2 regions of the Vibrio sp. 2433-A1 genome follow, and region 2 is predicted to be linked to the other one. Evidence: predicted binding sites of a transcription regulator. Region 2 holds the regulator's gene; the other holds the start of a gene.
The links. The regulator PurR, encoded in region 2, represses purine synthesis genes. The targets are predictions, from matches to a motif close to TNANGNAAACGTTTNCNTNA.
Positions count from the first base shown of each region.

Region 1: a site for PurR is predicted at 3,207-3,226, ahead of metK (methionine adenosyltransferase). Genes of this name have one in related genera too.

Region 1 is NZ_JBRESC010000003.1:230,955-236,674, forward strand. Features, by position in the region: gene epd (erythrose-4-phosphate dehydrogenase) at 1-540, opposite strand, end outside; gene ACU01J_RS04900 (hypothetical protein) at 741-977, shown strand; gene tkt (transketolase) at 1,057-3,051, opposite strand; gene metK (methionine adenosyltransferase) at 3,372-4,526, shown strand; gene ACU01J_RS04915 (DUF2189 domain-containing protein) at 4,799-5,596, shown strand; gene ACU01J_RS04920 (SprT family zinc-dependent metalloprotease) at 5,666-5,720, shown strand, end outside.
Region 2 is NZ_JBRESC010000005.1:186,375-192,094, forward strand. Features, by position in the region: gene elyC (envelope biogenesis factor ElyC) at 1-231, shown strand, start outside; gene torR (two-component system response regulator TorR) at 283-996, opposite strand; gene torD (molecular chaperone TorD) at 1,233-1,880, shown strand; gene purR (HTH-type transcriptional repressor PurR) at 2,092-3,099, shown strand; cyclic di-GMP riboswitch class I at 3,244-3,331, shown strand; gene ACU01J_RS07365 (TfoX/Sxy family DNA transformation protein) at 3,466-4,059, shown strand; gene ACU01J_RS07370 (TVP38/TMEM64 family protein) at 4,203-4,895, shown strand; gene ACU01J_RS07375 (putative signal transducing protein) at 4,895-5,200, shown strand; gene ACU01J_RS07380 (alpha/beta fold hydrolase) at 5,210-5,720, opposite strand, start outside.

The DNA.
Region 1 (5,720 bases), on a different contig from region 2:
AAACGCATCATCGAGGGCTTTGATGATAGGAACGATACAGTTAGTGGTACACGAGCCATTGGAAACGACTTTGTGTTCGGCTTTTAGCGTGTCATGGTTCACACCATAAATAATGGTGTTGTCTAAATCACTCGCACCTGGATGCGAAAACAGCACTTTTTTAGCGCCAGCCTTTATATGCTCTTGCCCGTCAACTTGAGAGCCAAATACACCAGTACAGTCTAGAACCAAATCAACTTCTAGATCTCGCCATGGCAAAAGCTCGATATCGCTTAAATGCAGGATGCGGATTGAGTCAAACTCGCCCGTCCCTTCATGCGGAGCATCATGGTGAACATAAATATGCTCTTGGTCATTGGAGATCTTCTTACCAAAACGTCCATGGCTGGTGTCATACTGAAGTAGATGCGCCATGGCATCGGGTTGAGCCAGTTCATTCACCGCAACAATTTTGATTTTTTGGTTCTTTCCACTTTCATATACTGCACGCAGTACATTACGACCGATACGTCCAAATCCATTGATCGCAACTTTTAGCATGATTCCATCGCCCTACATGATTTTCGTGTCACAAATAGTAACCGATAGCCATCCAAAGCGCATTAAATTCGTGATATGTGCCTAAGCATCAACTCTATAAAACTTGATTAATATATGGACAATATGTTTTATTAACAGATAGATAAGTGGTTTTCTGTTGGCTGTTTCTTTTCTAGTTTCATCAACCAAAGGAAATGACTATGTCTGGTTACCCAGCTACCCACTTTTGTAAGCAATGCTCACAAGAAACGCCCCATAGCGAAGTCTTAGTGAGAAAAACGAGCAGCTACGACAGTGATCGTTCTTTGCTTGGAAGAATTAAGCTGATGGCTCACTCCTTTATCAACGGTGGACATTACTACGACATGGATCGATACGTGACATGTAAAGTATGTGGTCGTAAAGAAAAAGATAACTGGGGTAATGAGTTTGAATAACTTTTAAACTTAATGAAGCCAATATAAAAAAACCGAGCCAAATTGCTCGGTTTTCTCTTTTTTGTCGATACGAACTAAATTAAGAAAGTAGTTCTTTCGCTGTGTTCACTACGTTTTCAGTGGTGAAACCGAACATCTTGAACAGTTCACCTGCTGGAGCAGATTCACCAAACGTTGTCATACCGATGATCTTGCCACCGAAGCCAACATACTTGTACCAGAAGTCTGCGATACCAGCTTCAACAGCGATACGTGCCGTTACGTCAGATGGAAGTACAGACTCACGGTACTCAGCGTCTTGCTTGTCAAATGCATCTGTTGATGGCATTGAAACAACGCGTACTTGCTTACCTTCAGCTGTTAGCTGTGCAGCTGCTTCTACTGCTAGCTCAACTTCAGAACCGGTTGCGATAAGGATAAGCTCTGGTTTGCCTGCACAATCTTTCAGGATGTAACCACCGCGAGCGATGTTTGCAACTTGCTCTTCGTTACGCTCTTGCTGTGCAAGGTTTTGACGAGAGAAGATTAGAGACGTTGGACCGTCTTTGCGCTCGATAGCCAGTTTCCAAGCTACTGCAGATTCCACTTGGTCACATGGACGCCATGTGCTCATGTTTGGCGTTAGACGTAGAGAAGCCATTTGCTCAACTGGTTGGTGAGTTGGGCCATCTTCGCCAAGACCGATAGAGTCGTGTGTGTAAACTTGGATGTTCTGAACTTTCATCAGAGCAGCCATACGCATTGCGTTACGAGCGTATTCCATGAACATTAGGAAAGTAGCGCCGTATGGTACGAAACCACCGTGCAGCGCAATACCGTTCATGATAGCCGTCATACCAAATTCACGGACACCGTAGTGGATGTAGTTACCAGACGCATCTTCAGCAGATACTGACTTAGAGCCAGACCACATAGTTAGGTTAGATGGTGCAAGGTCAGCAGAGCCGCCTAGGAATTCTGGTAGCATAGCACCAAACGCTTCTAGCGCATTTTGAGACGCTTTACGTGATGCGATGTTTGCTGGGTTAGCTTGAAGATCAGCAATGATTGCGTTTGCTTTCTCTTCCCACTCGGCAGGTAGCTCGCCGTTTAGGCGACGCTTAAGCTCAGCCGCTTCAGCTGGGTAAGCTGCTGCGTATGCATCGAACTTAGCGTTCCACGCTGCTTCCTTAGCTGCGCCTGCTTCTTTCGCATCCCACTCTGCATAGATGTCTGCTGGGATTTCAAATGGACCGTGTTCCCAACCAAGTTCTTTGCGAGTTGCTGCAATTTCTTCAGCGCCTAGTGGAGCACCGTGACAATCGTGTGAACCAGACTTATTAGGTGAACCAAAACCGATGATCGTCTTAGTACAGATTAGAGTTGGGCGTGGGTCAGCTTTCGCTGCAACAATAGCAGCATTGATCGCTTCTGGATCGTGACCGTCTACTGCAGGGATTACGTGCCAGCCGTACGCTTCAAAACGCTTAGGTGTGTCGTCAGAGAACCAACCTTCTACTTCACCATCAATTGAGATACCGTTGTCATCCCAGAATGCGATTAGCTTACCAAGACCTAGCGTACCAGCTAGAGAACATGCTTCGTGCGAGATACCTTCCATCAGACAGCCGTCACCCATGAATGCATAAGTGAAGTGGTCAACGATGTCGTGGCCTTCTTTGTTGAATTGTGCTGCTAGAGTTTTCTCAGCAAGCGCCATACCCACAGCGTTAGTGATACCTTGACCTAGAGGACCTGTTGTTGTTTCAACACCTGGTGCGTAGCCGTACTCAGGGTGGCCTGGAGTCTTAGAATGCAGCTGACGGAAGTTTTTCAGATCGTCAATTGATAGCTCGTAACCTGCAAGGTGCAGTAGAGAGTATATCAGCATAGAACCGTGGCCGTTAGACAGAACAAAACGGTCGCGGTCAGCCCACTCAGGGTTAGCCGGGTTGTGGTTTAGGTGAGAACGCCAAAGAACTTCAGCGATGTCAGCCATACCCATAGGTGCACCTGGGTGACCAGAGTTAGCTTGTTGTACACCATCCATACTTAGAGCACGGATTGCGTTTGCGAGATGTTGACGAGAAGACATGTCAGCTCCTGAATGCATTAAGCGAATCAAATAAGTGTGTGAATAATAATTCTCTCAAAGCACTTGGGGCACTGCAAACGTTTTCCAAGCCAAAAGCTCACAATTTTCCGAGATTTCGCTCCCTTTACCCTCAAGTTGTCTATATATAAACACAGTAAAGCAAACGTTTAGTTATGATTGATGAAAAAAAAGAGCTTGTAATTCGAGCAATCAAAATTAGAATAGACGTCTAGATGTAGATACACCTACAATTACTAATATTATTTAATAGTGATGAGTTAATAAAACTGGTCACTCTCAATCGATAAAGTGGAGCTCACATGGCTAAGCACCTGTTCACTTCTGAGTCAGTATCAGAAGGTCATCCAGATAAAATTGCAGACCAAATTTCTGATGCAGTACTTGATGCGATTCTAGAACAAGACCCTAAAGCACGTGTTGCGTGTGAAACTTACGTAAAAACCGGCATGGTAATGGTTGGTGGTGAAGTAACTACTTCTGCATGGGTTGATATCGAAGAGATCACTCGTGAGACAGTACGTGAAATTGGTTATGTTCACTCAGACATGGGTTTTGATGCTAATTCTTGTGCGGTTCTAAACACTATCGGCAAGCAGTCTCCAGACATCAACCAAGGTGTTGATAAAGCAGACCCTAAAGATCAGGGCGCTGGCGACCAAGGCATCATGTTTGGTTATGCAACCAACGAAACTGAAATTCTAATGCCTGCACCAATTACTTACTCTCACCGTCTTGTAGAAAAACAAGCGGAAGTTCGTAAGAATGGCAAGCTAGACTTCCTTCGCCCAGATGCGAAATCTCAGGTAACGTTCCAATATGATCAAGGTAAGATCGTTGGTATCGATGCAGTTGTTCTTTCAACTCAGCACTGTGATTCAATCTCGACTCCAGATCTACGTGAAGCAGTAATGGAAGAGATCATCAAGCCAGTACTGCCTTCTGAGTGGATCAACAAAGAGACTAACTTCTTTATCAACCCAACTGGCCGTTTCGTAATCGGTGGTCCTATGGGTGACTGTGGTCTAACAGGTCGTAAGATCATCGTAGATACCTACGGCGGCGCAGCTCGTCACGGTGGCGGTGCATTCTCTGGTAAAGATCCATCAAAAGTAGACCGTTCTGCAGCATACGCAGCGCGTTACGTAGCGAAAAACATCGTAGCAGCTGGCATGGCTGACCGTTGTGAAATCCAACTGTCTTACGCTATCGGTGTAGCAGATCCAACGTCTATCATGGTTGAAACGTTTGGTACTGAGAAAGTTGCCCACGAGATCATCATCGAAGCTGTTCGTCAGAACTTCGACCTACGTCCATACGGTCTACAAGAAATGCTGAACCTGCTTCAGCCTATCTATAAGAAGACTGCGGCATACGGTCACTTTGGTCGTGAAGAGTTCCCATGGGAAGCGACAGACAAAGCAGCGATTCTTGCAGAGTTCGCTGGTCTTAAGTAATTAAAATTTAAGACGTAATAGAATTGAAAAGGGCTTTTGGGTAACCAAAAGCCCTTTTTCTTTAGGGATAAATTTATGGCGTAAATTTGTATTTTTTTGCCATGGGGTCAATAGTTAAAAATATGTTAACGAGCAATTTCAGCGATGAAAGCTCGTTTGCGTTAACTGATGCGCCGCTTACATCCCAGAAGTCGCCAAGCCGGGCATCGAGTTTCCAACGCTAAATTTGCCAGCGAATTTAGTCTACATAGAGAATCGATCAAGGAGGATGTATGCCTCGTACGGTGAATCCAGACGACTTTAAACCTAAACAGAAAGAAGTCCCAGACTCGGAATACGCTCGCACGATTCCGTGTAATCAACTCAGTATTTCAGCACCATTCCACTGGCTGTCTCTTGGCCTGCATGACTTTGTTAGAATGCCCTTAATCAGTGCTTTCTATGGGTTATGCTTTATGGCAGCAGCAATCGGCATTGTGCTACTCGTTCAATGGCAAGGCACTCACCTAGTAGTCATGCCAAGTCTAGTGGTCTATATGCTCATTGGCCCTTTCCTCGCTTTAGGCTTATACGATGCCGCTTGGGAACGAGAAAAAGGCCATAGCGCCAGCTTAATCCACTCCATGAAAGCCATTAGCCGTAACTCCTCCTCACAGTGGGCATTTGCGGTGCTATTGGCGGTGTGTATGATTTTCTGGATGCGTATTGCCGCGCTACTTCATGCCCTCTACCCTTCGGTACAAGGCGCACCGCTCACCGAATTTATGCCTTTCCTCGTCATAGGTTCACTGGTTGGCTTCGTCCTAGCTTGTGTGGTGTTTAGTATTTCCGCGTTCTCTATCCCGGTAATGATGGAACGCCGCGTCGATATGATGACCGCCGTATTCACCAGCTTTAACGCGGTTAAATCAAACATCCCTGCGATGATTGTTTGGGCGGCGCTGATTTGTGGCGGTATTCTTGTCGGCTTTGCCACCTACGGTATCGGTATGCTGTTTACCATGCCAATCCTTGGCTATGGTACTTGGCACGCTTACCATGAAACCATCAAGAAGAAACATCACCCTTAACAAGCGAAGCCATTTCGATCTATGATGCGCCCCAGCCATTTGAGCTGGGGCGTTTATTTAGGAGTGGTTGTGGATTCTGAACTCAATTATCGTGCACATAAAGTGATAGCTAACTGCATCCAGC
Region 2 (5,720 bases):
GCACTGAACGAGTTTCACTCAGCCGGCATGGATCCTTACCCTGCGCCGACTAACTACTTAGCTCACGATAACATTACCCAAGCATGGGAAAAGTACACGCCAAAAGGCAAATACCTTGAGCAGACAGAACTCTACTGGCATGAAACGCTGGGCCGCATATGGCAATCATTGCGCGACTGGGCATCAGATTTTGAAGAACAAAGTCTCAGCGCAGGCGAAAGCGCGCTTTAACAGATAAAAAAATACCGAGGCATGCCTCGGTATTTTTATGTTTGAGTCTGATTAGTCACCAGCGAACATGTAGCCTTCACCGTGCACTGTGACAAAGATTTGTGGGTTCTTTGGGTCGAACTCCATCTTGGCACGCATACGACGAATAAGCACATCAATCGTACGATCGTTTGGCGCATCAACACGGTGGCTAATCATGTTTAGAATACGCTCACGGCTTAATACTTGGTTCGGGTAGGACGACAGTGCAACAAGCAACTCGTATTCTGCTTTGGTTAACTTAACTGGCTCACCGTTACGGCTCAAAGCGCGACGTTGAACGTCAAACGTCCAATCACCGAAGCGAACCATATTTTCGTTCGCCTTGCCTCCCTCGACGTTTCCTGTAGAGTTACGCGCAGCAGAAATTCGCCACAGCAAATTTTTAACTCGAACCAGTAGCTCGCGCAATTCAAAAGGTTTAGTGACATAATCGTCCGCGCCCATTTCGAGGCCAACAATTTTATCTATGCTATCCGTGCGTCCTGTTACCAGGATAATTCCAATGTCGGACTGACTGCGAAGTTCTCGAGTTAACATTAAACCATCTTCACCAGGTAGGTTAATGTCCAACATCACCAAATCAATCGCATTACTTTGTAGCATGTTGCGCATTTGCTCGCCACTTTCCGCTTCACTGACGTTGTAACCTTCATTTTGAAAGTAACCCACCAGCTTACTGCGAGTAACTGCGTCATCTTCTACAACTAGTACGTGATAACTCATCTACACCACTTAATTTACATTGGGATTTGCTCTTTCTATTATTCTATTCATATATAGTAACATTTCTAGTACTTATCACTTTAAAAGCTAGAAAGGTGATTTTTTATTGATTCAAGACAAAACCTTTCCGTGCATTAATATCTTCGAATATTTGCTTTTATCTTGTCATATAAGTGGTTACCGCTGTTCATTTTTATTGGTTACAATAGCGATAATTATTTGGGGAGTAACACCTAATGCAAGAAATCAAAGCATTCAATGAAAAACGCGCTGAAATCTACTGGTGGCTGTCGAGCCTTTTCGCTAAAGAGCTAACTGAAGAGAACATAACACAATATCATTCGCCAGAGATCCGTTCGTTCCTTACCGGCTTGGGTGAGAACGAACAACTCAAGCCGTCAATCAACCGTATTACTGATGCTCTAAACCGTCTTATGGACCGTGAAGACGCACAACTTGAGCTAGCGGCTGATTTTTGTGACCTTTTCTTAAAGTCAGATAAAGACTCTGCCTTACCATACGCGTCAATGTATATCGGTAAGTCTGGTCTATTAAATGATACACCAGCCAAAGAGATGGAAGAGTTGATGGCTGAGCATAGTGTTGAGGTAGACAAAAACCTGAATGAACCTGCAGATCACATTGCGATTGAACTCGATTTCTTAGGTAACTTGATCATCCGCTCAAATGACGCAGAAGACGAAGCTAAGATTGAAGAAGCTTTTGCTGTTCAGGAACAGTTCATTCGTCAACACCTGCTAAGCTGGACGCCACAGTTCTCAGAAAAGTGTCAGAAGTTTGATGAGTTCGGTTTCTACTCGGCAATCAGCGCATTCGCTACTGCCTTCCTTGCTTTAGATCGCAGCTATCTGTTAGGCGAATAAAGACAACATTGTGACCTCCGGCAGGTTGCTTTCGTGTTTTTTTGTTTGCTCTTAAGAGTTTTGCGGTCTAAAATTGTGACCGCAAACGATAAAAACAAACGAATCAAATACAAACCGCTAAATAGAGCGGTTTTTGTGTTTCTGATACTTTCTGCTTAGGTATTCTAAACTGAATATAATTCCGCGGCAGTCATCGACAGGACAGAACCTTATGGCCACTATAAAAGACGTTGCTCGCCTAGCTGGTGTATCAACGACAACTGTGTCACATGTAATCAATAAAACGCGCTTTGTTGCTGAAGCTACGCAAGAAAAAGTAATGGAAGCAGTAACAGAACTAAACTACGCACCAAGTGCGGTTGCACGTAGCCTAAAGTGTAATACCACGCGCACGATTGGTATGCTGGTGACTCAGTCCACAAACCTTTTCTTCTCTGAGGTCATTGATGGTGTAGAGAGTTACTGTTACCGCCAAGGCTATACGCTGATCTTATGTAATACGGGCGGTATTTATGAGAAGCAACGCGACTACATTCGCATGCTAGCTGAAAAGCGCGTAGACGGTATTTTGGTCATGTGTTCAGACTTAACTGAAGAACTGAGCGAAATGCTAGATCGCCACAAAGACATCCCGAAAGTGGTTATGGATTGGGGGCCAGAGAGCTCTCAAGCCGATAAGATCATCGATAACTCGGAAGAAGGTGGCTATTTAGCAACTAAATACCTAATTGACCGTGGTCATACCGATATTGCCTGCCTAAGCGGACACTTTGAGAAAGCAGCGTGTCAGGAACGTATTCGTGGCTTTAAACGTGCGATGAACGAAGCAAACCTTCCAGTCAAAGAAGATTGGATTTTAGAAGGTAACTTCGAGTGTGATACTGCAGTTCTAGCTGCAGACCAGATCGCAGCAATGGACAATAAGCCAAGCGCAATCTTCTGTTTCAATGACACTATGGCTCTAGGGCTAATGAGTCGCCTACAGCAGAAAGGCATTCGCATTCCAGAAGATATGTCGGTAATTGGTTACGACAATATCGAGCTTGCGGAGTACTTCTCACCACCATTGACCACGGTTCACCAGCCAAAACGCCGTGTAGGTAAAAACGCATTCGAGATTCTACTAGAGCGCATTAAAGACAAAGAGCACGAAAAGCGTATCTTTGAAATGCACCCAGAGATCGTTGAGCGAAATACCGTACAAAATATTAAGAAATAACTTATTTGACATACACTTAGCTGGGTTGCTTTCATTGGCTAAGTGTATGAACCAAACCTATTTACTGAACCAAGATCACACTTATCCCATTCAAATGTGATGCCCAGCCCAAAATCCATTTATCCTTATTGTTGTTCGATTATGCCACGAACAGGGCAAACCATTTCGAAAGGATGGGACGCAAAGCCTCCGGCCTTCAACAAGTTAATTGTTTGGTAGCGGGGTTGCCGATGGTAAATATGCACACATGTCATATTGTAATTGCTAGCAATCGTATGACACTAGACTGACAACAAGCCTGCATAATTTTGCTACTCTCTCGGACCTGAATTGGTGGCGTATACATATACACCGAGAATACACAGCATGGATAAACCAATACTAAAAGACTCAATGCGACTATTTGAGCCGTTAGGCTTAATCAAGTCCCGCTCAATGTTTGGTGGCTTCGGTATTTTTGCCGACGACACTATGTTTGCATTAGTCGTCAATGATAAGTTGCACGTTAGGGCAGACGACGTACTTGCAAAGCAATTTAAATCTCTTAGCTTAGAACCTTACGTTTACAAAAAGCGCGGCTTTCCTGTCGTCACCAAATACTTTGCTCTAAGCGATGATTGGTTTAAGAATAAGGATAATACGCTTGAGATTGCCCAAGCTGCGCTAACTGCAGCGAACAGCGAAAAGAAACAGCAAGCGAAAGCTAAACCGAATCGCCTTAAAGATCTGCCGAACTTAAGGCTGGCTACGGAACGTATGCTGAAGAAAGCCGGTATTGATAGCGTTGAGAATCTCGAAGAAACAGGTGCAGTAAACGCATTTAAAGCGATTCAGTCTTCGCATTCTGCTGAAGTTAACGTCGAATTGCTTTGGGCGCTAGAAGGCGCAATTAACGGCACACATTGGTCAGTGATCCCTCATAGGCGACGTGAAGAGTTACTCAACCAATTAAATCATTAATCGGCAACACATTTTCCTTTCCCTTTTTAAAAAGTCAGCCGTTGTGCTGATTTTTTTTGTTTGTTGAAATTTACTGCTTGCTTTCCCTGTCTAGTCTATTAACACTTTGTATTAATCGGCCATGATTCTTGATGGAGCAGCACATGAATAAAAAAATCATACTTGGCGTTATCTTTGTATCACTTATCATTCTGTTAGGTGTGAACTTTGGCCAGTATCTCACGCTAGAAAACGCAAAAGCACAGCAAGCTGAACTTGCGGCCTTTATCTCAGAGAACTTTGTTGTTGCGGTAGTTACCTATTTCTTAGCCTATGTTGCGATTACCGCATTCTCTATACCAGGAGCGGCTGTCGTCACTTTATTAGGTGGTGCTCTTTTCGGTTTTTCAACCGGGTTACTTATCGTTTCATTTGCTAGTGCGATTGGTGCCACGCTAGCCTTTTTAAGCAGTCGATTTTTACTACGTGATTGGGTGCAGGGTAAGTTTGGCGAAAAGCTCTCTGCTATCAATAACGGTGTTAAAAAAGATGGCGCTTTCTACCTGTTTTCACTGCGCCTAATCCCAGTGTTCCCATTTTTCTTAATCAACTTGTTAATGGGGCTTACCCCAATTTCAACCGCTAGATACTACGTGGTGAGTCAAGTTGGTATGCTACCGGGTACTGCGGTATACATCAACGCAGGCACTCAGCTTGCGCAAATTGACTCGCTCTCTGGTATTGCCTCACCGACTGTTTTAGCGTCGTTTGCTCTGCTCGGCTTATTCCCAGTTGTCGCTAAGTGGATCATGGCTAAAGTAAGAACTGAGCCATCTGCATCTAATGGGAATGTTTGATGAAAGTATTTTCAGCCACCACACCTACCGAAGCTCACATCGTCTGTGAGCTTCTCAAGTATCAATACATTGATTGTGAAGTCCGTGGTGAAGGTATCTTTGGCTTACAAGGGGAAATCCCGTTTGGAGAAAGCAGCGAACCGTACATTTGGCTGTTTGATCAACGAGACAGTGAAAAAGCATCTGAGATCATTAAAGAGTTTCAGTCAGAACAAGGCAAGCAAGACTGGTACTGTGATAAGTGCAGAGAACAAAACGAAGGTCAGTTTGGTGCCTGCTGGCAATGTGGCAGCCTAGCACCGTAATTAAGTAGACTACTTAGTGCCAATTTGCTGTTGGATAAAAGCAATTGAGTGCTGGTTGAACTCATCTGGGCGCTCAACGTTACACACATGACCACAATTTTCAATCTCACGCAGTTGACTATCACTGTGCGCCGCAACCATTTCTTTCACCGGCTGAATGAACATGTAGTCCCTATCCCCCATTAAGTAGAGCGTCGGAATTGGCAACTCTCTGTCTTTGAAGTAACGCATTAACGGATTAACTTCAGCGGTGAGAATAAACCAACGCTTAAACTCTTTCTGGCAGAGCTTCTTGGCTTCACGGATAAACAGGTGTCGAGACTCTTTCTGAGCACGTTGTGGCATGACGATATACGCAAATAAGCGGTATAACCACATGTAAGGGACAATATGCTTGCACATGTTGCCCAACCTTACCAAAACCTGCGAACGGGTATTCAAGCGAGTTACAGCGCCACCTAGCACCATAGACTTAACACGATCTGCAGAAAGCTCAGCAACATTGCGAACAATAATGGTA